Regions from separate parts of the Streptomyces flavusporus genome, predicted to be linked through region 3. Evidence: riboswitches for the same ligand, from Rfam matches in the RefSeq annotation. Region 3 holds a riboswitch; each other region holds the start of a gene.
The links. A riboswitch is a leader RNA that binds a small molecule or an ion and turns the genes downstream of it on or off. The one in region 3 is predicted to bind cyclic di-AMP.
Positions count from the first base shown of each region.

Region 1: it holds a riboswitch for cyclic di-AMP, as region 3 does, so the genes downstream of both, ACKTSN_RS27885 (transglycosylase family protein) here and ACKTSN_RS06550 (M23 family metallopeptidase) in region 3, are expected to answer to the same signal.
Region 2: it holds a riboswitch for cyclic di-AMP, as region 3 does, so the genes downstream of both, ACKTSN_RS12745 (M23 family metallopeptidase) here and ACKTSN_RS06550 (M23 family metallopeptidase) in region 3, are expected to answer to the same signal.
Region 4: it holds a riboswitch for cyclic di-AMP, as region 3 does, so the genes downstream of both, ACKTSN_RS18580 (C40 family peptidase) here and ACKTSN_RS06550 (M23 family metallopeptidase) in region 3, are expected to answer to the same signal.

Region 1 covers NZ_CP176503.1:5,879,332-5,884,033, forward strand. Annotated here, with positions in the region: gene ACKTSN_RS27875 (cytochrome P450 family protein) at 1-592, shown strand, start outside; gene ACKTSN_RS27880 (transglycosylase family protein) at 795-1,793, shown strand; cyclic di-AMP (ydaO/yuaA leader) riboswitch at 1,976-2,144, shown strand; gene ACKTSN_RS27885 (transglycosylase family protein) at 2,149-2,844, shown strand; gene eno (phosphopyruvate hydratase) at 3,199-4,479, shown strand; gene ACKTSN_RS27895 (FtsB family cell division protein) at 4,613-4,702, shown strand, end outside.
Region 2 covers NZ_CP176503.1:2,662,812-2,667,513, reverse strand. Annotated here, with positions in the region: gene ACKTSN_RS12750 (M16 family metallopeptidase) at 1-1,201, shown strand, start outside; cyclic di-AMP (ydaO/yuaA leader) riboswitch at 1,405-1,569, shown strand; gene ACKTSN_RS12745 (M23 family metallopeptidase) at 1,583-2,347, shown strand; gene ACKTSN_RS12740 (GntR family transcriptional regulator) at 2,536-3,231, shown strand; gene ACKTSN_RS12735 (HPr family phosphocarrier protein) at 3,446-3,727, opposite strand; gene ACKTSN_RS12730 (GNAT family N-acetyltransferase) at 3,907-4,702, shown strand, end outside.
Region 3 covers NZ_CP176503.1:1,304,949-1,309,650, forward strand. Annotated here, with positions in the region: gene ACKTSN_RS06540 (TetR family transcriptional regulator C-terminal domain-containing protein) at 1-490, shown strand, start outside; gene ACKTSN_RS06545 (SGNH/GDSL hydrolase family protein) at 609-1,394, opposite strand; gene ACKTSN_RS06550 (M23 family metallopeptidase) at 1,607-2,623, opposite strand; cyclic di-AMP (ydaO/yuaA leader) riboswitch at 2,626-2,785, opposite strand; gene ACKTSN_RS06555 (alpha-galactosidase) at 3,093-4,702, opposite strand, start outside.
Region 4 covers NZ_CP176503.1:3,943,093-3,947,794, reverse strand. Annotated here, with positions in the region: gene ACKTSN_RS18585 (tellurite resistance/C4-dicarboxylate transporter family protein) at 1-883, opposite strand, end outside; gene ACKTSN_RS18580 (C40 family peptidase) at 1,143-2,330, opposite strand; cyclic di-AMP (ydaO/yuaA leader) riboswitch at 2,339-2,510, opposite strand; gene pcrA (DNA helicase PcrA) at 2,817-4,702, shown strand, end outside.

The DNA of each region.
Region 1 (4,702 bases), 4.6 Mb from region 3:
CATCCGCGCCTCCGACCATGGCGAGCACCTCACCGAGAACGAGGCCGCGGCGATGGCGTTCATCCTGCTGTTCGCCGGGTTCGAGACAACCGTCAACCTGATCGGCAACGGCACCTACGCCCTGCTCACCCACCCCGAACAGCGCAACCGCCTCCACCGGGCCCTCGCCACCGGCGACCGCAGCCTCCTGGAAACCGGGGTCGAGGAACTCCTGCGCTACGACGGCCCGGTGGAGCTGGCCACCTGGCGGTTCGCCACGCAGCCGCTCACCATCGGCGGGCAGGACATCGCGCCCGGCGACCCCGTGCTCGTCGTACTCGCCGCCGCTGACCGGGATCCGCAGCGGTTCGCCGATCCGGACACCCTCGACCTCGCCCGCCGTGACAACCAGCACCTCGGCTACGGGCACGGCATCCACTACTGCCTCGGCGCGCCGCTCGCCCGCCTGGAGGGGCAGACCGCCCTCGCGACCCTCCTCACCCGCCTCCCGGACCTCCGACTGGCCGTGGACCCCGGCGAGTTGCGATGGCGCGGCGGCCTCATCATGCGCGGACTGCGCACGCTGCCTGTGGAGTTCACTCCCATCTCGTAAACCGGCCCCCCGGCCCCGGATTCGACTGGAACCCTCCACTCCGGCACCGAAAACGTGACACGACCTCAACTCTGTGATCTTCACGTGATCTGTGCGGCATTAACTTGTGACAAGTGATCGACTGCCGATACGTTCACCCAGCAGCGCGACGTCGAACACCACCCGCCGCGCCGGTCACTGCTGTCTCGCGAAAGGTCCCCGCATGCTCTCCGGGAACGGTCGTCACCGTCGCCCCCGTCAGGCTCCGGCTCTCGTTGTCGCGGCCGGCGTGACCGGGTCCGCCATCGCCATCCCACTCCTCGGCGCCACCGGCGCGAGCGCGGCCAGCGGCACGACGTGGGACCGGGTGGCGGAGTGTGAGAGCGGCGGCTCCTGGAGCGCCAACGCGGGCGACGGGTACTACGGAGGACTGCAGTTGTCCCAGGAGAACTGGGAGCGGTACGGCGGCCTCACGTACGCGGCCAGAGCCGACCAGGCCAGCCGTTCGCAGCAGATAGCCGTCGCCGAGCGGCTCCTCGCGGACCAGGGCGTGGGCGCATGGGGCACCTGCGGGCTCACCGCCGGTCTCGACGCCGACAAGGATTCGGCCGACGTGGACACGGGTGTGGCCGGTGACACCTCGTCGGACACTTCCGAGAGCCTGCGCAACTCGCTCGGCTTGTCCAACTCGTCCGGTTCCTCCAGCTCACCCGATTCATCTGATTCGGCAGAGTCTTCGCCTGAATCCACCGAGCCGTCCCCTTCATCTGGCTCGTCATCGAATGCGGCGGACGGTTCCGCGAGCCCGACGCCCGCCGGCTCCACCTCGGACAACTCGCAGGGATCCGACAGCTCGCCCACAGTCACCCCAAAGGCAACGGACTCGGACAACTCGGGGCAGAGTGAAGGCGATTCCGGTCTGATCGACACCGGTACGGGCAAGCATCGCGGCGACAGCGCCGACGAGGATGCCGCCGGCGCTCGTACGACCGAGTCCTCGGGTCGCCACGCCTCGCGCGACAGCGCCTTCGCGCGCGATGTCGCCGACGGGTCGTACACCGTGCGCGAGGGGGACAGTCTCTGGGGTATCGCCGACTCCCATGGCGTCCAAGGGGGATGGTCCGTGCTGTATGCGGACAACAAGGAGATCGTCGGCGCCGACCCCAACCACATCATCCCCGGTCAGACGCTGGATGTCGGGGGCGAACCGGGCGAAAAGTAGCGGGAGTTCACGTCATACTTCGCGCCTAATGTCCTGTTTGGTGAAAGTGTGGGATGAGTCTCAGAGGCCCTGATTCTCTTTGAAATTCCGCCAATCGCGTGTCTACGGTCATGACCGCTCGCCAACGCGAGCCCCGGCTGCCGCAACGCCGAATCCTGCCAGCGGCCGTTCGGGAACAGTCGTCGCGTCAAGCGCCGTAGGCAGGAGCGGGGGACCCAAGGTAAGCGCCGCACCGGACAGTTGAGCCGGTACGGCTTGGGGTGAAGTCACGCCTCTCCACAGGGGCGTGGCCGGGCAACTCAACCGGCCCGAACCCGACAGCTCACCTCGCAGGCGTCGGTGAGGGGATCCATCCATGCTGTTTTCCAGCAAGGGCAAGCACCGTCGTCCGTCCAAGGCTGCTCGCGTCATAGCCGTCGTCGGCGTCACCGGCGCCGCCGCCGTCGCGGCCCCGCTGATGGCGGCCGGCAGCGCCTCCGCCGCCACCACCTCCGAGTGGGACGCCGTCGCCCAGTGCGAGTCGGGCGGCAACTGGTCCATCAACACCGGCAACGGCTACTACGGCGGTCTGCAGTTCTCCGCCTCCACCTGGGCCGCGTACGGCGGCACGCAGTACGCCGCCACGGCCGACCAGGCCACCAAGGAGCAGCAGATCCAGATCGCCGAGAAGGTGCTCGCGGGTCAGGGCAAGGGTGCCTGGCCGCACTGCGGCACGGGCCTGTCGAACGCCACGTACACCGGCGGTGGCGCGAGCGACTCCTCCTCGGAGGGCTCCTCGCAGAGCGGCACCGAGACCACCACCCGCTCGACCGAGCAGCAGCCGGCCTCCCGTTCGCAGGAGCGCCCGGCGCAGAAGACCGTCACCACCCCGACCGGTGAGAAGGTCGAGAAGGGTGACGGCGAGTACAAGGTCGTCACCGGCGACACCCTCAGCACCATCGCCGCGGAGCACGACGTCAAGGGCGGCTGGGAGAAGCTGTTCCAGCTGAACAAGGGCATCGTCGAGGACGCCGACCTCATCTACCCGGGTCAGCAGCTGCACCTGAAGTGATCCGGATCCACCCGGGTCGGCAGCTTCGCCTGACCTGAAGTGATCCGGGCTTCGCAGACCCCCGTGAGGGTCCCCCGTCCCCACAGGCCCCCGCCCCGGTGCGTGTTCCCCCGTACGCGCCGGGGCGGGGCTTTTGTGTCACCGCTCGTGCCTCGTTCTTCGCTCGGGGCCCTCGTTCTTCGCTCGGGCCCTCATTCTTGAGGAACCGTCTTTGTTCCGTTCGGAAACAATTTACGATCGGTTTCGTCCACGGGGTGGGCGACCGGCTGGCCGATCCCACGGAGCCGGTTAGGCTCATCTCGCAGAGCCGCTGCGGTCCTGCTAAACCGCGTCACATCCACGAAGGAGATGCTCGTGCCGTCCATCGACGTCGTCGTAGCCCGGGAAATCCTGGACTCCCGAGGCAACCCCACGGTCGAGGTCGAGGTCGGCCTCGACGACGGCAGCACGGGTCGTGCCGCCGTCCCGTCCGGCGCCTCCACGGGCGCCTTCGAGGCCATCGAGCTCCGCGACGGCGACCCCAACCGCTACCAGGGCAAGGGCGTCGAGAAGGCCGTCCTGGCCGTCATCGAGCAGATCGGCCCTGAGCTGGTCGGCTACGACGCCACCGAGCAGCGTCTGATCGACCAGGCGATGTTCGACCTGGACGCCACCGACAACAAGGGCTCCCTCGGCGCCAACGCCATCCTCGGCGTCTCGCTCGCCGTCGCGCACGCCGCCTCCGAGGCCAGCGACCTGCCGCTCTTCCGCTACCTGGGCGGCCCGAACGCGCACCTGCTGCCGGTGCCGATGATGAACATCCTGAACGGCGGCTCGCACGCCGACTCCAACGTGGACATCCAGGAGTTCATGATCGCCCCGATCGGCGCGGAGTCCTTCTCCGAGGCCCTGCGCTGGGGCACCGAGGTCTACCACACCCTCAAGAAGGTCCTGAAGAGCAAGGGCCTGGCCACCGGCCTCGGCGACGAGGGCGGCTTCGCCCCGAACCTCGGCTCCAACCGCGAGGCCCTCGACCTCATCCTCGAGGCGATCAAGGAGGCCGGCTACACCCCCGGCGAGCAGATCGCCCTCGCGCTCGACGTCGCCGCGTCCGAGTTCTACAAGGACGGCTCCTACCTCTTCGAGGGCAAGGCGCGCTCGGCCGCCGAGATGACCGAGTACTACGCCGAGCTGGTCGACGCCTACCCGCTGGTCTCCATCGAGGACCCGCTGTTCGAGGACGACTGGGAGGGCTGGAAGACCATCACCGCCAAGCTCGGTGACAAGGTCCAGCTCGTCGGCGACGACCTGTTCGTCACCAACCCCGAGCGCCTGGCCAAGGGCATCGAGGAGGGCGCCGCCAACGCCCTGCTGGTCAAGGTCAACCAGATCGGCTCGCTGACCGAGACCCTGGACGCCGTCGAGCTCGCCCAGCGCAACGGCTTCAAGTGCATGATGTCCCACCGCTCCGGCGAGACCGAGGACGTCACCATCGCCGACCTGGCCGTCGCCACCAACTGCGGCCAGATCAAGACCGGCGCCCCGGCCCGCTCCGAGCGCGTCGCCAAGTACAACCAGCTGCTGCGCATCGAGGAGATCCTCGACGACGCCGCGATGTACGCCGGCCGCAGCGCGTTCCCCCGCTTCAAGGGCTGAGCAGCGCTTCAAGGGCTGAGCAGCGCTTCAAGGGCTGAGTAGCGCCTCGTAGGAAGCGTCGTACACGTACGTCCCCGTACTCGGTCCCGTACCGTGTGCGGGGACGTACGCGCGTGTGTGACGGGAGTGGGAGATGGCCGCCAGGGACCGGGACCGTTTCTCCACCACGACCAGGATCCGGCTGCTCGGCGAGCAGACGGCCGCCCGCGTCTACCGCTCCCAG
Region 2 (4,702 bases), 1.4 Mb from region 3:
CGGCCTCGACGGCGTCGCCACGATCATGGCGCGGGCCTTCTCCGAGGGCACCGACAAGCACTCCGCCGAGGAGTTCGCCGCCGAGCTGGAGCGCTGCGGCGCCACCCTCGACTCGCACGCCGACCACCCCGGCGTCCGTCTGAGCCTGGAGGTCCCCGCCTCCCGCCTGGCCAAGGCCCTCGGCCTGCTCGCCGACGCCCTCAGGGCGCCCGCATTCGCCGACAGCGAGGTCGAGCGGCTCGTGCGCAACCGCCTCGACGAGATCCCGCACGAGCTGGCCAACCCGTCCCGCCGTGCCGCCAAGGAGCTCTCCAAGGAGCTGTTCCCGGCGACCTCGCGCATGTCGCGGCCGCGCCAGGGCACCGAGGAGACGGTCGCCGCCATCGACTCCGCGGCCGTACGTGCCTTCTACGAGAAGCACGTCCGGCCCGCCACGGCCAGCGCAGTCGTCGTCGGCGACCTCACCGGCGTCGACCTCGACGCGCTGCTCGGTGACACCCTGGGCACCTGGACCGGATCCCCGGCCCAGCCGCGCCCCGTGCCGCCGGTGACCGCCGACGACATCGGCCGGGTCGTCATCGTGGACCGCCCCGGCGCCGTGCAGACCCAGCTGCTGATCGGCCGCGTCGGCTCCGACCGGCACGACCGCGTGTGGCCTGCCCAGGTGCTCGGCACGTACTGCCTGGGCGGCACCCTCACCTCCCGCCTGGACCGTGTCCTGCGCGAGGAGAAGGGCTACACCTACGGCGTGCGCGCGTTCGGCCAGGTGCTGCGCTCGGCGCCCGACGGCAGCGGCGCCGCGATGCTCGCCATCAGCGGCTCCGTCGACACGCCGAACACCGGTCCCGCCCTGCAGGACCTCTGGACGGTGCTGCGCACGCTCGCCGAACAGGGTCTGACCGATCCCGAGCGGGACGTCGCCGTACAGAACCTCGTCGGGGTGGCGCCGCTCAAGTACGAGACCGCGGCGGCCGTCGCTAGCACGCTGGCCGACCAGGTCGAGCAGCATCTGCCCGACGACTACCAGGCGACGCTGTACCAGCAGCTCGCCGCGACGGGCACCGTCGAGGCCACCGCGGCGGTCGTCAACGCCTTCCCGGTGGACCGTCTCGTGACCGTCCTCGTCGGCGATGCGGCGCAGATCAAGGAGCCTGTCGCGGCCCTCGGAATCGGCGAAGTCACCGTCGTCACGGCCGAGTAGAAGGCCTGACAGCGGCACGCGCGCGTAGGGGCCCTGGTGACGAAAGAGTCACCAGGGCCCCTTTATGTCCCAATTGAGGGAGAGGTTGCCTGTCTGACCTGTGGCATGCGCTACAAAAGCCGTGTTCCGTTTGGGGATTGAAAGATGCCCCGTTTAGCGTCTTCCGGGCTGTCCGTCAGGCAGTGCGCCGCGCCCGCGGCACCGGACAGTCATCGCCGAGTCCCCGAACGGCGCGAGCCAGGGGAGCCGGGGACCCAACGATGCAGTCCCTGGGGTGAATCGGACGCCCGCGCGCAGCGAGGGGGTCCGTAGGAGACCTTCCTGCTCCGAACCCGTCAGCTAACCCGGTAGGCGAGAAGGAAGGAAAGGACCAGCCACTTCATGGCGTTCACCCGCGCCACCGGGAAGCATCGTCGTCCCAGCCGGATGCAGCGCACGACCGCCCGCGCCGCGGGCGTCGCCGCGCTCACCACCACCGGCGTCGTCGGCACTCTGGCCGCCCCCGCGCTCGCCGCCGAGCCGGCGCTCGAGGAGACCGGCCTGCTGCCGGTCGTCACCATCGGCGACTCGGTCGCCGACCAGATCGATGCCCAGGCGGCCGCCCAGCGACAGGCCGCCGAGGAGGCCGCCGCCGAGAAGGCGGCCGAAGCGGCCGCCGAGAAGCGCGCGGAGGAGCGGGCCAAGGAGGCGCGCGAGGCCAAGGAGCGGGCCGCGCGTGAGGCCGAGCGCAAGCGTCTCAACACCTATGTGCTGCCGATCACCAGCTCCTATGTCTCCACCGGCTACCAGTCCGGCGGCTCCCTGTGGTCCTCCGGCAGCCACACCGGTGTCGACTTCCACGCCGCGAGCGGCACGCCCGTCCACGCGGTCGGCTCCGGCACTGTCGTCGAGGCCGGCTGGGGCGGGGCGTACGGCAATCAAGTCGTGATCAAGATGAACGACGGTACGTACACCCAGTACGGCCACCTGTCGTCCATCGCCGTCTCGGTCGGCCAGACGGTCACCCCGGGACAGCAGATCGCCCTCTCCGGCGCCACCGGCAACGTCACCGGAGCACACCTGCACTTCGAGGCCCGTACGACCGCCGAGTACGGCTCGGACATCGCCCCCCTGGCCTACCTCCGCTCGCACGGTGTGAACGTCTGACGACAGGCGGCTGCGCTGCCCGAAGCCCTGGCTCCCCGAGCCGGGGCTTTCGGCGTTTCAGGGGTCTGTTTGTCCAAAAAATATCCATGGATTCCGGCCCGCCATCGGAAATTCCGGCTCTTTGCAATAGAGTCACTGAACACACGTCAATCGTCGACGTTTCACGGGGATTAAGGCGGAGGTCGGTCATGCGTATTCCGGCGCACTCGGTGTGCACGGCGATCCGGGACGACATCGTCGCGGGTGTCTACGAGCGTGGCGGCCGGCTCACCGAGGAACTCCTCGCGCGCCGCTACGGCGTCTCGCGCGTCCCCGTCCGGGAGGCCCTGCGCACCCTGGAGGCGGAGGGCTTCGTGGTGACCCGGCGGCACGCGGGCGCGTGCGTCGCGGAGCCCACCGAGCAGGAGGCCTCCGACCTGCTGGAGATGCGCATGCTGCTGGAGCCGCTCGGCGCCGCCCGGGCCGCCCAGCGGCGCACCGAGGCCCACCTGAAGGTCCTGCGCGGTCTCGTCCGGCTGGGCCAGGAGCGGGCGAAGAGGGGCAACAGCGAGGATCTGCGCTCGTTGGGCGGCTGGTTCCACGAGACGCTCGCCCAGGCCTCCGGAAGCCCCGCGCTGATCGCGATGCTGACCCAGCTGCGGCACAAGATCGCCTGGATGTACGCCGTGGAGGCGCCGGCCAGCCCCGTGGAGTCCTGGACGGAGCACGGCGCGATCGTGGACGCCGTGGCGCGCGGCGACGGCGAGCGCGCGCGGGCCATCACGGCCCTGCACACCGAACGCGCGACCGCCGCGCACCGGCTCCGGTTCGCCGGCGGCCAGGATCGCACCGACCGTGTGAGGACTTCGCAACACCCCGTAAACATGTCCAGCCTTCGGCATTAACATATGCGCCGTATACAAAGAGGAGATATTCGGTGGCGGTGCATTTCCGCTGCCCTTTTCTGGCGCGCCGGGAATTCACGCCCGCGCGTCAGAGGCATGCCCATGTGGAATGCGTCGCACCCGCCGTGGAAAACGCGTGAGGCCGCTGCGGGAAATGACGAAGCCGCGCCGCCCGGGAAGGGTGACGCGGCTTCACTGACCGCCGTGCGGGCGGTCAGACGGTCTCGGGCAGCTCCTCGAGGCCCTCGGAGACCAGCTTGGCCAGGCGGTCGAGGGCCGCGTCGGCGCCGTCGGCGTCGGAGGCCAGGACGATCTCCTCGCCGCCCTCGGCGCCCAGGCTGAGAACGGCCAGCATGGAGGCCGCGTTGACGGGGTTGCCCCCGGCCTTGGCGATCGTCACCGGGACGCCTGCGGCCGTGGCGGCTCGGACGAAGATGGAGGCGGGGCGGGCGTGGAGGCCCTCGGCCCAGCCGACGTTGACGCGGCGCTCAGCCATGTGATGCTGCCCTTCAGGTGTTCAGGGTTGTCTAGACCAGTTTCCCATATCGTGAAGCATGCCCGGAGCGGTCCTTCGTCCCGTCCGGAGGTGGCGTCGGACCGCGGCCTCGGTCCGACTCCCGTCCTTGCACAGACTGCCTCGCGCCGTTGTCGTACGCGAGCCGTACTCTGGGGCGCATGCAGAGCTCGTCGGAGCGGCACGAGTACCCCGCCCACTGGGAAGCCGACGTGGTGCTGCGCGACGGCGGCACCGCGCGCATCCGCCCCATCACCGTTGATGATGCCGAGCGCCTGGTCAGCTTCTACGAGCAGGTCTCGGACGAGTCGAAGTACTACCGCTTCTTCGCGCCCTACCCGCGCCTGTCCGCCAAGGACGTCCACCGCTTCACGCACCACGACTTTGTGGACCGGGTGGGACTCGCGGCCACCATCGGCGGCGAGTTCATCGCCACCGTACGCTATGACCGCATCGGCGCCGACGGCCTGCCCGCCTCCGCGCCCGCTGACGAGGCCGAGGTCGCCTTCCTGGTGCAGGACGCCCACCAGGGCCGCGGTGTCGCCTCCGCCCTCCTCGAACACATCGCCGCCGTCGCCCGTGAGCGCGGCATCCGCCGCTTCGCCGCCGAGGTGCTGCCCGCCAACAGCAAGATGATCAAGGTGTTCACGGACGCCGGATACACCCAGAAGCGCAGCTTCGAGGACGGCGTCGTACGCCTGGAGTTCGACCTCGAACCCACGGACCGTTCGCTCGCCGTGCAGCGCGCGCGTGAGCAGCGCGCCGAGGCACGGTCGGTACGGCGGCTGCTGGCGCCCGGCTCCATCGCCGTCGTCGGCACGGGCCGCACACCCGGCGGCGTGGGCCGCAGCGTCCTCGGCAACATCCGGGAAGCCGGCTTCACCGGCAGTCTGTACGCCGTGAACAGGGCCCTGCCCGAGGGCATCAAGGAACTCGACGGGCTGCCGGCGTACCGCT
Region 3 (4,702 bases):
CAACGCGCTGGTGCTCTATCACTTCTCGACGAAGGAAAAGCTCGTCGCCGCCGCGTTCGCATACGCCGCCGAGGACGACCTGGCCCAGCTGAGCAAGCTGCTCGGTCGGCGCACGACGGCGCTGCGCCGGCTCCGGTCGGCCGTGCGCTGGTACGCCCCGACCGGTCAGGCCAAGGGCTGGCGGCTGTGGATAGAGGGCTGGGCCGCTGCCCTGCGCGAGCCGGCCCTGCAGGAGGCCACCCGGGACCTCGACAGGCGCTGGAAGGCGGCGATCGCCGAGGTCATCGCCGAGGGCGTGGCCGCCGGCGAGTTCCGCTGCCCGGACCCCATGGGCGCGGCGCTGCGGCTGACGGCCCTGCTCGACGGCCTCGCCGTCCAGCTGACGTCGTACCCGGGCGCGGTGTCCCGCGGCCGGGCCCAGGAGTGGGTCGACGAGGCGCTCGCCCGCGAGCTCGGACTGGCCGAGGTGCCGTCGTCCGGGCACGCGTGAGCCGTCCGCGAGGACCAGGTTGCGGTTCATGGCGTACGCCCATCCGCGCCGGACGCGGGCCGATCCGACGTAGGCGATCGAAACGACCCGCTCCCCCGGCGTCCGCCACGGATGCACCTCAAGCCACCGACGCGATCCGCATCTTGATGTCGTCCGGCGACAGCGTCCCCTTCGCCGTCACGTGGTCGCCCGACGACTCGCCGCGCAATCGGCGGCCGATCCAGGGCACCAGGTACTCGCGCGCCCAGTGGACGTCGTCCCGCCGGACGTCGAGCGTGCCGCGCGGCGGAAGCGGCGGCCAGGGCTGTTCCGGATCGGCGGGGACGGCGAGGCCGAGGACCTGACCGGCCCGCAGCGCCACGCGCGTGTGCCCCTCGGGCGAGAGGTGCAGCCGGTCGTCGTCCCAGGCCCTGCGGTCCTGAATGGACTTGAGGGACCACAGGTCGAGCACCGGACAGCCGTACCGGTCGGCGATGGCCCGCACATGCCCGTTGTAGGTGGCGATCTTGCCGCGCAGGTGCTTCAGCAGGGGTACGCCCCGGGTGTCGAAGCCGGTCGTCACCATCACCGTGCCCGCGACGGCCGTCAGCGCGGCGATCGCCCGCTCGAAGCGCTCGGCGACGTCGTCCGGGTCGGTGCCGGGCCGGAGGATGTCGTTGCCTCCGGCGCAGAACGAGACCAGGTCCGGCGCGAGTTCGACGGCCCGCGGAAGCTGGTCCGCCACGATCTGGTCGAGCAGTTTTCCGCGCACGGCGAGGTTCGTGTACTGGAAGTCACCCTCGGCTCGGCGGTCCGCGAGCAGTACGGCGAAGCGGTCGGCCCAGCCGACGAACGCCCCGCCGGGGCCGGGGTCGCCTACGCCCTCGGTGAAGCTGTCCCCCACCGCCACGTACGACCCGATCACTGATCTGCTGTCATTCTTCGAATCGTCTGCCACGTCGGGACATGATTCCGCGTCGAATGTGACCTACGCGACCGTAGGAAGGGGTTGACGGTCGGTGAGATAAGCCACTGCCAAAGGATTGGTCAATTGCGGAATAACCCCTGCGTCCGCACACACCGAAGGCCGGACCCGGGGATCGGGGTCCGGCCTTCGGTGTGTGCGAGGCGCGTGCGTCAGCCGACGGAGACTCCGTGCGAGCGGAGGTACGCGACCGGGTCCACGTCCGAGCCGTAGTCCGGAGTGGTGCGAATCTCGAAGTGCAGGTGCGGGCCGGTCGAGTTGCCGGTCGAACCCGAGAAGCCGATCTGCTGGCCCGCGGTCACGGTCTGGCCGCTGGAGACGGACAACGAGGACAAGTGGGCGTACTGGGCGTAGTAGCCGTCGGCCAGCTTGATGACGACCTGGTTGCCGTACGCACCGGCCCAGCCCGCGGAGACGACCGTGCCGGCGCCCACGGCCTTGAGCGGGGTGCCCGTCGGGGTGACGAAGTCGACGCCGGTGTGGTAGCCGCTGGACCACATGCTGCCCGCCACCTTGTAGGCGGTGCTGACGGCGGCGCTGTCCACGGGGGCGGAGAAGCCGGTGGAGGTGCCGGCGGCGGTCTGGGCGGCCGTCGACGCGTTCGACGAGGAGGACTCGGCGGACGACGACTGGTCGGACGACTTCGCCGAGGACTCCGTCGAGTTCGACGACTCCGACGACTTCGACGACTTCGACGCCTCGGAGGACTCAGACGACTCCGACGAAGAGGAGGAAGGAGACGAAGGGGACGACGGCTTGTCCGTGCTCGCCGCGGCCTTCTTGCCGATCGTGAGCTTCAGGCCGGGGTGGATCAGCGACGGGTTGTCGCCGACGACCTCACGGTTGTCCTGGTAGAGCTTCTGCCAGCCACCGCTGACGTTCTGCTCCTCGGCGATCTTCGCAAGGTAGTCGCCGACCTTCACCGAATAGGTCTTCACACCGGCGTTCTTCGCGGCGGACTTCTTTTCGGCGGCCTTCTTCTGAGTGGCGGCCTTCTCTGCGGCGACCGACTGAACGGCGCTTTCCGGAGCGGACTGCGCAGTGGCGGCATGGGCGCCGGTGGCCCCCATCAGCGGGAGGGCGAGTGCGGCGCCACCGGTTCCGGCAATGGCGATGGAACGGGTGAAACGCTGGATCTTCGGACGGCGGTGCTTACCCTTCGCGGGCATGGCGAATTCCTCTCCGGCGCCTGCGAGGTGAGCTGTCGGGTGCGGGCTGGAGATGCCCGGCCGCGCCGAAACGCGGCTGTACCCCTAGCCGTTCCGGAGACCGGAACAGGCATTTGTACCTGTGGGTCCCCCGCTCCTGCCGTACACGGGTGAGTTTGCGCGGGCACCGGGCGGCGGCAGGATTAGGCGTCCGCCCGGATCGGTGTGGAACGTAAGCGACCGAGACGCAACGGGACAAGCAAGAGGTTCCGCGCGAACGCCTACTTCTTGATCAGTTCACCGAATTCACGGTCACCCTCCGTGAATTCCGGAAACGTCACATTCCGCAAATGCCCTTGAAAAGCGCTTGAATTACGTGGACATGACGGGCGACTCACGGTCACGGATATGACGCTGCTCACGTGACGTCGCTCCAGGTTCCTTTATTCCCGACCGAGTTGGAATGAAGAGGTCAATTCGGACAGAAGAGTCAGATGCGGCGCAGTCGGAGAACCGTCGCATCGAGGTCACCCCGCAGTCCGGTGCGCAGTCCGTGGTGCAGCAGCACGGCACCCCGGTGCACTTCGCCCGTTTCGCGGCATTCGTACGACGCGGTGGGGTCGAGACCGCGCAGCCGCAGCGCCGGGACGGGTTCCCCGTAGCTCTGCGCCTGAAGCCATGCGAGTACGACGGCCTCGTCGCCACGTACGTACTGGACGGCGCTCAGCCCACCCCGTGGCGGCCGCAGCCGGTGGAGGTCCCCGCGCTGCACGAGTGGCCGGATCTCCTTGTAGAGCGCCACCCAGTCCCGGGCCTCCGCGAGTTCCTCGTCGGCCCACCGGGTGAGGTCGCCCCCGACGCCGAGCACCCCGGCCATGGCACTGACGAAGCGGAAGCGCAGCGAGCTGATCCGGCCGTTGAGCTGGGTGTTGGGACTGTCGGTGACCCAGGCGGCCATCATGCGCGCGGGGTGGATCTGACTGAAGCCGTCCTGGATGGCGAGCCGATCGAGCGGATCGGTGTTGTCGGAGGCCCACACCTGGTCGGTACGGCTCATCACACCGAGGTCGATGCGACCGCCGCCACCCGAGCAGGACTCGAAGGCGACACCGGGGTGGGCCGCCCGCAGCCGGTCCAACAGGGCGTACACGGCGCGCACATGGTCGACCCACAGTCGCTGCGGATATGGCTCACCGGGCCAGCCGGCATCGGTGAAGCAACGGTTGAAGTCCCACTTGACGTAGTCGATCGGGGCGCTGGACAGGAGCCCGTGCAGCTGCTCCCAGAGGTAGTCCTGCACATTCTCCCGCGCGAGGTTCAATACGAGCTGATTGCGAAGTTCTGTCCGCTTTCTCCCGGGTTGGAACTGCACCCAGTCCGGGTGGGCGCGGTACAGCTCGCTGTCGGGATTGACCATCTCGGGCTCGACCCAGATCCCGAACTGCATCCCGAGGGCGTGCACGTCGTCGGCGAGCGGCTTGAGTCCGGTCGGGAAGCGGTCGGGGTTGGGTGTCCAGTCGCCGAGCCCGGCGCGGTCGCTGGTGCGGGTCCCGAACCAGCCGTCGTCGACCACGAACAGCTCGACGCCGATCGCCGCGGCCCGCCGGGCGAGCGCCCGCTGCTGCTCCTCGCTGATGTCGAACTCGGTGGCCTCCCAGGAGTTGAACAGCACCGGCCGGTCCCGCTCGGCGTCCGGAATGACGTACGCCCGCTGGTAGGCGTGCCAGGCGCGGCTGGCACCGCCGAAGCCGCCGTCGCTCCAGAGGCCGGCGAAGACAGGGGTGGTGAAGGACTCCCCCGCCGCCAGCCGCAGCAGGCCGGAGTCGTCGTAGCCGGCTCCGCCGGTGATCTGCACGCGCGCGTCCGGCAGTTGTGCGACGGCGATCCGCCACGAGCCCGACCAGGCGAGGGCGCAGCCGTAGACCTCGCCGCGCTCCTCGGTCGCGTCGGTGTCCAGCGCCACCCACGGCAGATGCTGGTGGCCGGTGTGTCCGCGGCGGCTGCCGATCACCTTCTCACCGTAGGTGAGGGGGAAGCGCACGAGCCGGGACTCCGCGGCCCAGCGGCCGTGCAGCTGGGACAGCCGCCATGCGTCGCGGT
Region 4 (4,702 bases), 2.6 Mb from region 3:
CCTCCCCGGGCCACTCGAGCCATGAGACGTCGACAGCGGCGGCGACGGCCAGGGCCGCCACTGCCGTCATACCCATCGAAAAGACCGTGGACCAGCGGCGCACGTCGTAGCGCAGACGCGGCCGGACCACCTCGCCGACGAGCAGTACGGCGTACCAGCCCAGGCCGAGGGTCAGCAGGGCGACGGTCACGGTCCGCAGGACGCCGCTGTTGTCGTCGTTCCAGAGGTACAGGCCCGGTCCGTCGGCGGCGATGAGCTTGGCCCCGGCGAGCGCCGAGATCGCTGCCGCACCGCCCGCGACCCACTGGTCCCCCGGTCCCTCGATCACCTGCCGCAGATCGAAGCGGGCCAGGGCGAGGCCGTACAGCACGAGGCCCAGCCAGAAGAGTACGAGCGCCGCATGTGCGAGCCACGCCGCCGACTCGGCCTTCGCGAGGGTCGCGCCGAGCACGGCGAGCCCCTGTGTCGCCACCGTCCCGAGGAACACCGCCCCTGGCATACGCCGCCGCTGCCGGTGCCGCACGACGGGCACGAACAGCACCGGCCACAGCAGCGTCGCCAGCGCCAGCAGCGCCGCGGCCAGGGGCTGCCGGTCCAGCGCGGAGAAACGGGTCCCCAGCACGGCGGTCGCGGCGACGGCGGTGAGCACCGCAGGCGTTCCCGCCTCCGTCATCCAGCGCTCCCGCTGCCGCAGCAGCCGTGTGACGAAGTCCGCCGCCAGGGCCAGCCATGCCGCGCAGGCCGCCACGAGGAGGATCCGGGACAGGACCTCGTAGCCCGTCAGGTGCAGGGCGACCGAGACGATGCCGGTCGCCATGACGGCGGCCCCGGCCGCCGGCGGATGCTGCGCCCACCAGGCGCGGAGGGGGGAGGAGCCGGGCATGCGCCGATGCTAAGGAGCCCCGCGCGCCGCGCGAGCGGGCCACGCGCGCAGGCACGTGGAAAACCACGCGGGCGCGCGGCAACGGGCTCACACCGAGCGTGCGCCGTTTCGGCGGGCGCGCGAGCCTGCAGGCGCCTCTCGTACGCGCCTGCCCGACAGCACCCCCCACGCGCGCGTGCCTGCGTAAACCCGCCACGCGCGCGTGCCCACGGAAGCCTCCCCGGGGCGTGCCATCCGGCCCGCCCCTTGCCTCCGCCCCTCAGGCCGGTCGTACCACGCTGTGGATGGACGACTCCCCGTCGTAGTAGATCGACTCCTCGCGCACGTACGCGCCGGGCTTCGGGGCGTGGATCATCATGCCGTTGCCGATGTAGATGCCGACGTGGGTGACGTCGTCGTAGAAGAAGACCAGGTCGCCGGGCTGGGCGGCCGCGAGGGAGACCGTGGTGCCCGCGTTCACCTGGTCGTAGGTGGTGCGCGGGAGGGAGACGCCGGCGGCCTTCCACGCGCCCTGGGTGAGGCCGGAGCAGTCGTAGGAGTCGGGGCCGGTCGCGCCCCAGACGTACGGCTTGCCGATCTGCGCGCGGGAGAAGGCGAGCGCCTTCTCGGCCTTGGTGGCGTACGAGGAGTCGGGGGCGGAGGTGCCGGAGCCCGTCTCGGTCCCTGTGCCCGTATCCGTGGAGGAGCCGCTTCCGGTCTCCTCCTGCTGCGCGGCGGCCTCCTGGCGCTGCCGCTCCTCCTCTGCCTGCTGCCTGGCGAGCTCCGCGGCCTTGCGCTCGGCCTCCTCCTGCTTCTTCTTCTCGATCGCCGCCAGCCGCGCCTTCTCCTCGGCGGTCAGTTGCGACAGCAGTTCGCGCGCGTCGGCGAGCTTCTTCTGGACGGTGGCCTTGGCCGTCTTCAGATCGCTCTGCGACTCCGTGAGCGTCTCGAGGCTCTCGGTGGCCTCCTGGCGCTTCTCCATCGTCGCGGACTGCTGGGTGAAGTAGTCGTCGACCGCGTCCTTCTGACGGCTGGTCAGCCTGCCCATCAGCTGGGTCTGGTCGAAGTAGTCCTGCGGCGAGTCCGCGAGCAGGAAGGTCGCGGTGTCGGGGGCGGAGGCGCCGGTCCGGTACTGCGCCGCCGCGTACGAGCCCAGCTCCTCGCGTGCCTCGTTGAGCTTCTGGGTGCGCTGGGCGACGTCGTCGAGGAGGGTGTCGACCTGCTTGCGCTGTTTCGCGGTCTTCTCTTTGGCTGCGTTGTACTTCTCGGTCGCCGACTCCGCCTGGCGGTAGAGGTCGTCGACCTTCTTCTCGACTTCTTCGAGGCTCGGCTTGTCGTCGGCCGAGGGGGTGGCATTGGCCGTCTGGGAGAGCAGGGCCACAGACGTGAGGGCAGCCGTGGCAAGCGCGGGGGTCCGTATGCCTGCGACGCGCGCGCCCGTGGGACGCGACTTGCGGTGCGACGCCAAGGGAGGCGACTCCTTCCATGGGCCGCCTACCGGGTTAGCTGTCGGGTTCGGGCGGGTGGTTCGGAAGGGTTGCCCTACGGTCCCCTCCCGGGAAGGGAGTTGGACCGATTCACCCCAGAGTCGGTTGGGTCCCCGGCTCCGGCAGCCACGGGGGCGCACCGGACTCGGCGGAGGCCGTGCGGCCCGGCGACGTTCGCCGGTGGGGGTCGTACGGCCTGCCCGGCACGGTAGCCAACTCGTGTGGTGTGTGTGAAGGTTGGTGGGTGATATGCCCGATACATTTTCGTGACCTCCAGTCAGTGGTCGCGGGTGGTAGTGGGGTGGGCTCGGAGAGTAAGCCGATGTGGGGTGGGTAGGGATGGAAGGTTGTCGGCCGCTGCAGCCGATGTGATTCCGGCCTCACCGCCAAGATCGACGGTATTCCGGCCGGGGATGTTCTCGGGGCGGCCGCGGGTTGTCAGTGGGGCGCCCTAGACTCGGAGAGCGATGAGCAGCCTCTTTGACGACAGCTTCCTGGCGGACCTCCAGGCCCCGCGGGCCCACGAGGAGCACCCGCCGCCGCCCGAGGACGATCACGTTCCGGAGTCGATCCCGGACGATCTGTTCGGCGGGAAGTTCGACGTGCCCCCGGACCGGGACGCGTACTACCGTGACGGCGCCGCGCGTCCGGCCGTGGACACGGCAGCGCTCCTGGAGGGGCTGAACGACAACCAGCGCGCCGCCGTCGTCCACTCCGGCTCCCCCCTGCTCATCGTGGCCGGCGCCGGCTCCGGCAAGACCCGCGTGCTCACCCATCGCATCGCCCACCTCCTCGCCGAGCGGGGCGTGCACCCGGGCCAGATCCTCGCGATCACCTTCACCAACAAGGCCGCCGGCGAGATGAAGGAGCGCGTCGAGCAACTCGTCGGCCCGCGCGCGAACGCGATGTGGGTCATGACCTTCCACAGCGCGTGCGTGCGCATCCTGCGCCGGGAGAGCAAGAAGCTCGGCTTCACGTCGTCGTTCTCGATCTATGACGCCGCCGACAGCAAGCGCCTCATGGCCCTGGTCTGCCGCGACCTGGACCTCGACCCCAAGCGCTACCCGCCCAAGTCCTTCAGCGCCAAGATCAGCAACCTCAAGAACGAGCTGATCGACGAGGAGGACTTCGCCGCCCAGGCCACCGACGGCTTCGAGAAGACCCTCGCCCAGGCCTACGCCCTGTACCAGTCGCGACTGCGCGAGGCGAACGCCCTCGACTTCGACGACCTGATCATGACGACGGTCAATCTGCTCCGCGCCTTCCCGGATGTCGCCGAGCACTACCGCCGCCGCTTCCGCCATGTACTGGTCGACGAGTACCAGGACACCAACCACGCCCAGTACGCCCTCGTACGCGAACTCGTCGGCACCGGCGAGCACGTACCACCCGGCGAGGGCGACCTGCCACCCGCCGAGCTGTGCGTGGTGGGTGACGCCGACCAGTCGATCTACGCCTTCCGCGGGGCGACCATCCGCAACATCCTCCAGTTCGAGGAGGACTACCCGGACGCGACGACGATCCTGCTGGAGCAGAACTACCGCTCCACCCAGACGATCCTCTCCGCCGCCAACGCCGTCATCGAGCGCAACGAGTCCCGCCGCCCGAAGAACCTCTGGACCAACGCGGGCGCGGGCGCGCGCATCACCGGCTATGTCGCCGACACGGAGCACGACGAGGCCCAGTTCGTCGCCGACGAGATAGACCGCCTCACAGACGCGGGCGAGGCGAAGGCCGGGGACGTCGCCGTCTTCTACCGGACGAACGCTCAGTCCCGTGTCTTCGAAGAGATCTTCATCCGCGTCGGCCTGCCCTACAAGGTCGTCGGCGGCGTGCGCTTCTACGAGCGCAAGGAGGTCCGGGACGTCCTGGCCTACCTGCGCGTGCTCGCCAACCCGGAGGACTCGGTCCCGCTGCGTCGCATTCTCAACGTCCCCAAGCGGGGCATCGGCGACCGCGCGGAGGCGATGATCGACGCCCTCTCCCAGCGCGAGAAGATCAGCTTCCCGCAGGCACTGAAGCGCGTCGACGAGGCGTACGGCATGGCCGCGCGCTCCACGAACGCCGTCAAGCGGTTCAACACGCTCATGGAGGACCTCCGGACGATCGTCGAGTCCGGCGCCGGCCCCGCGACGGTTCTGGAGGCAGTGCTCGAGCGCACCGGCTACCTCGCCGAGCTGCAGGCCTCCACCGACCCGCAGGACGAGACCCGGATCGAGAACCTCCAGGAGCTCGCCGCCGTGGCCCTGGAGTTCGAGCAGGAGCGCAGCGAGGGCGAGCAGGGCACCCTGTCCGACTTCCTGGAGCAGGTCGCGCTGGTCGCCGACTCCGACCAGATCCCGGACGAGGAGGA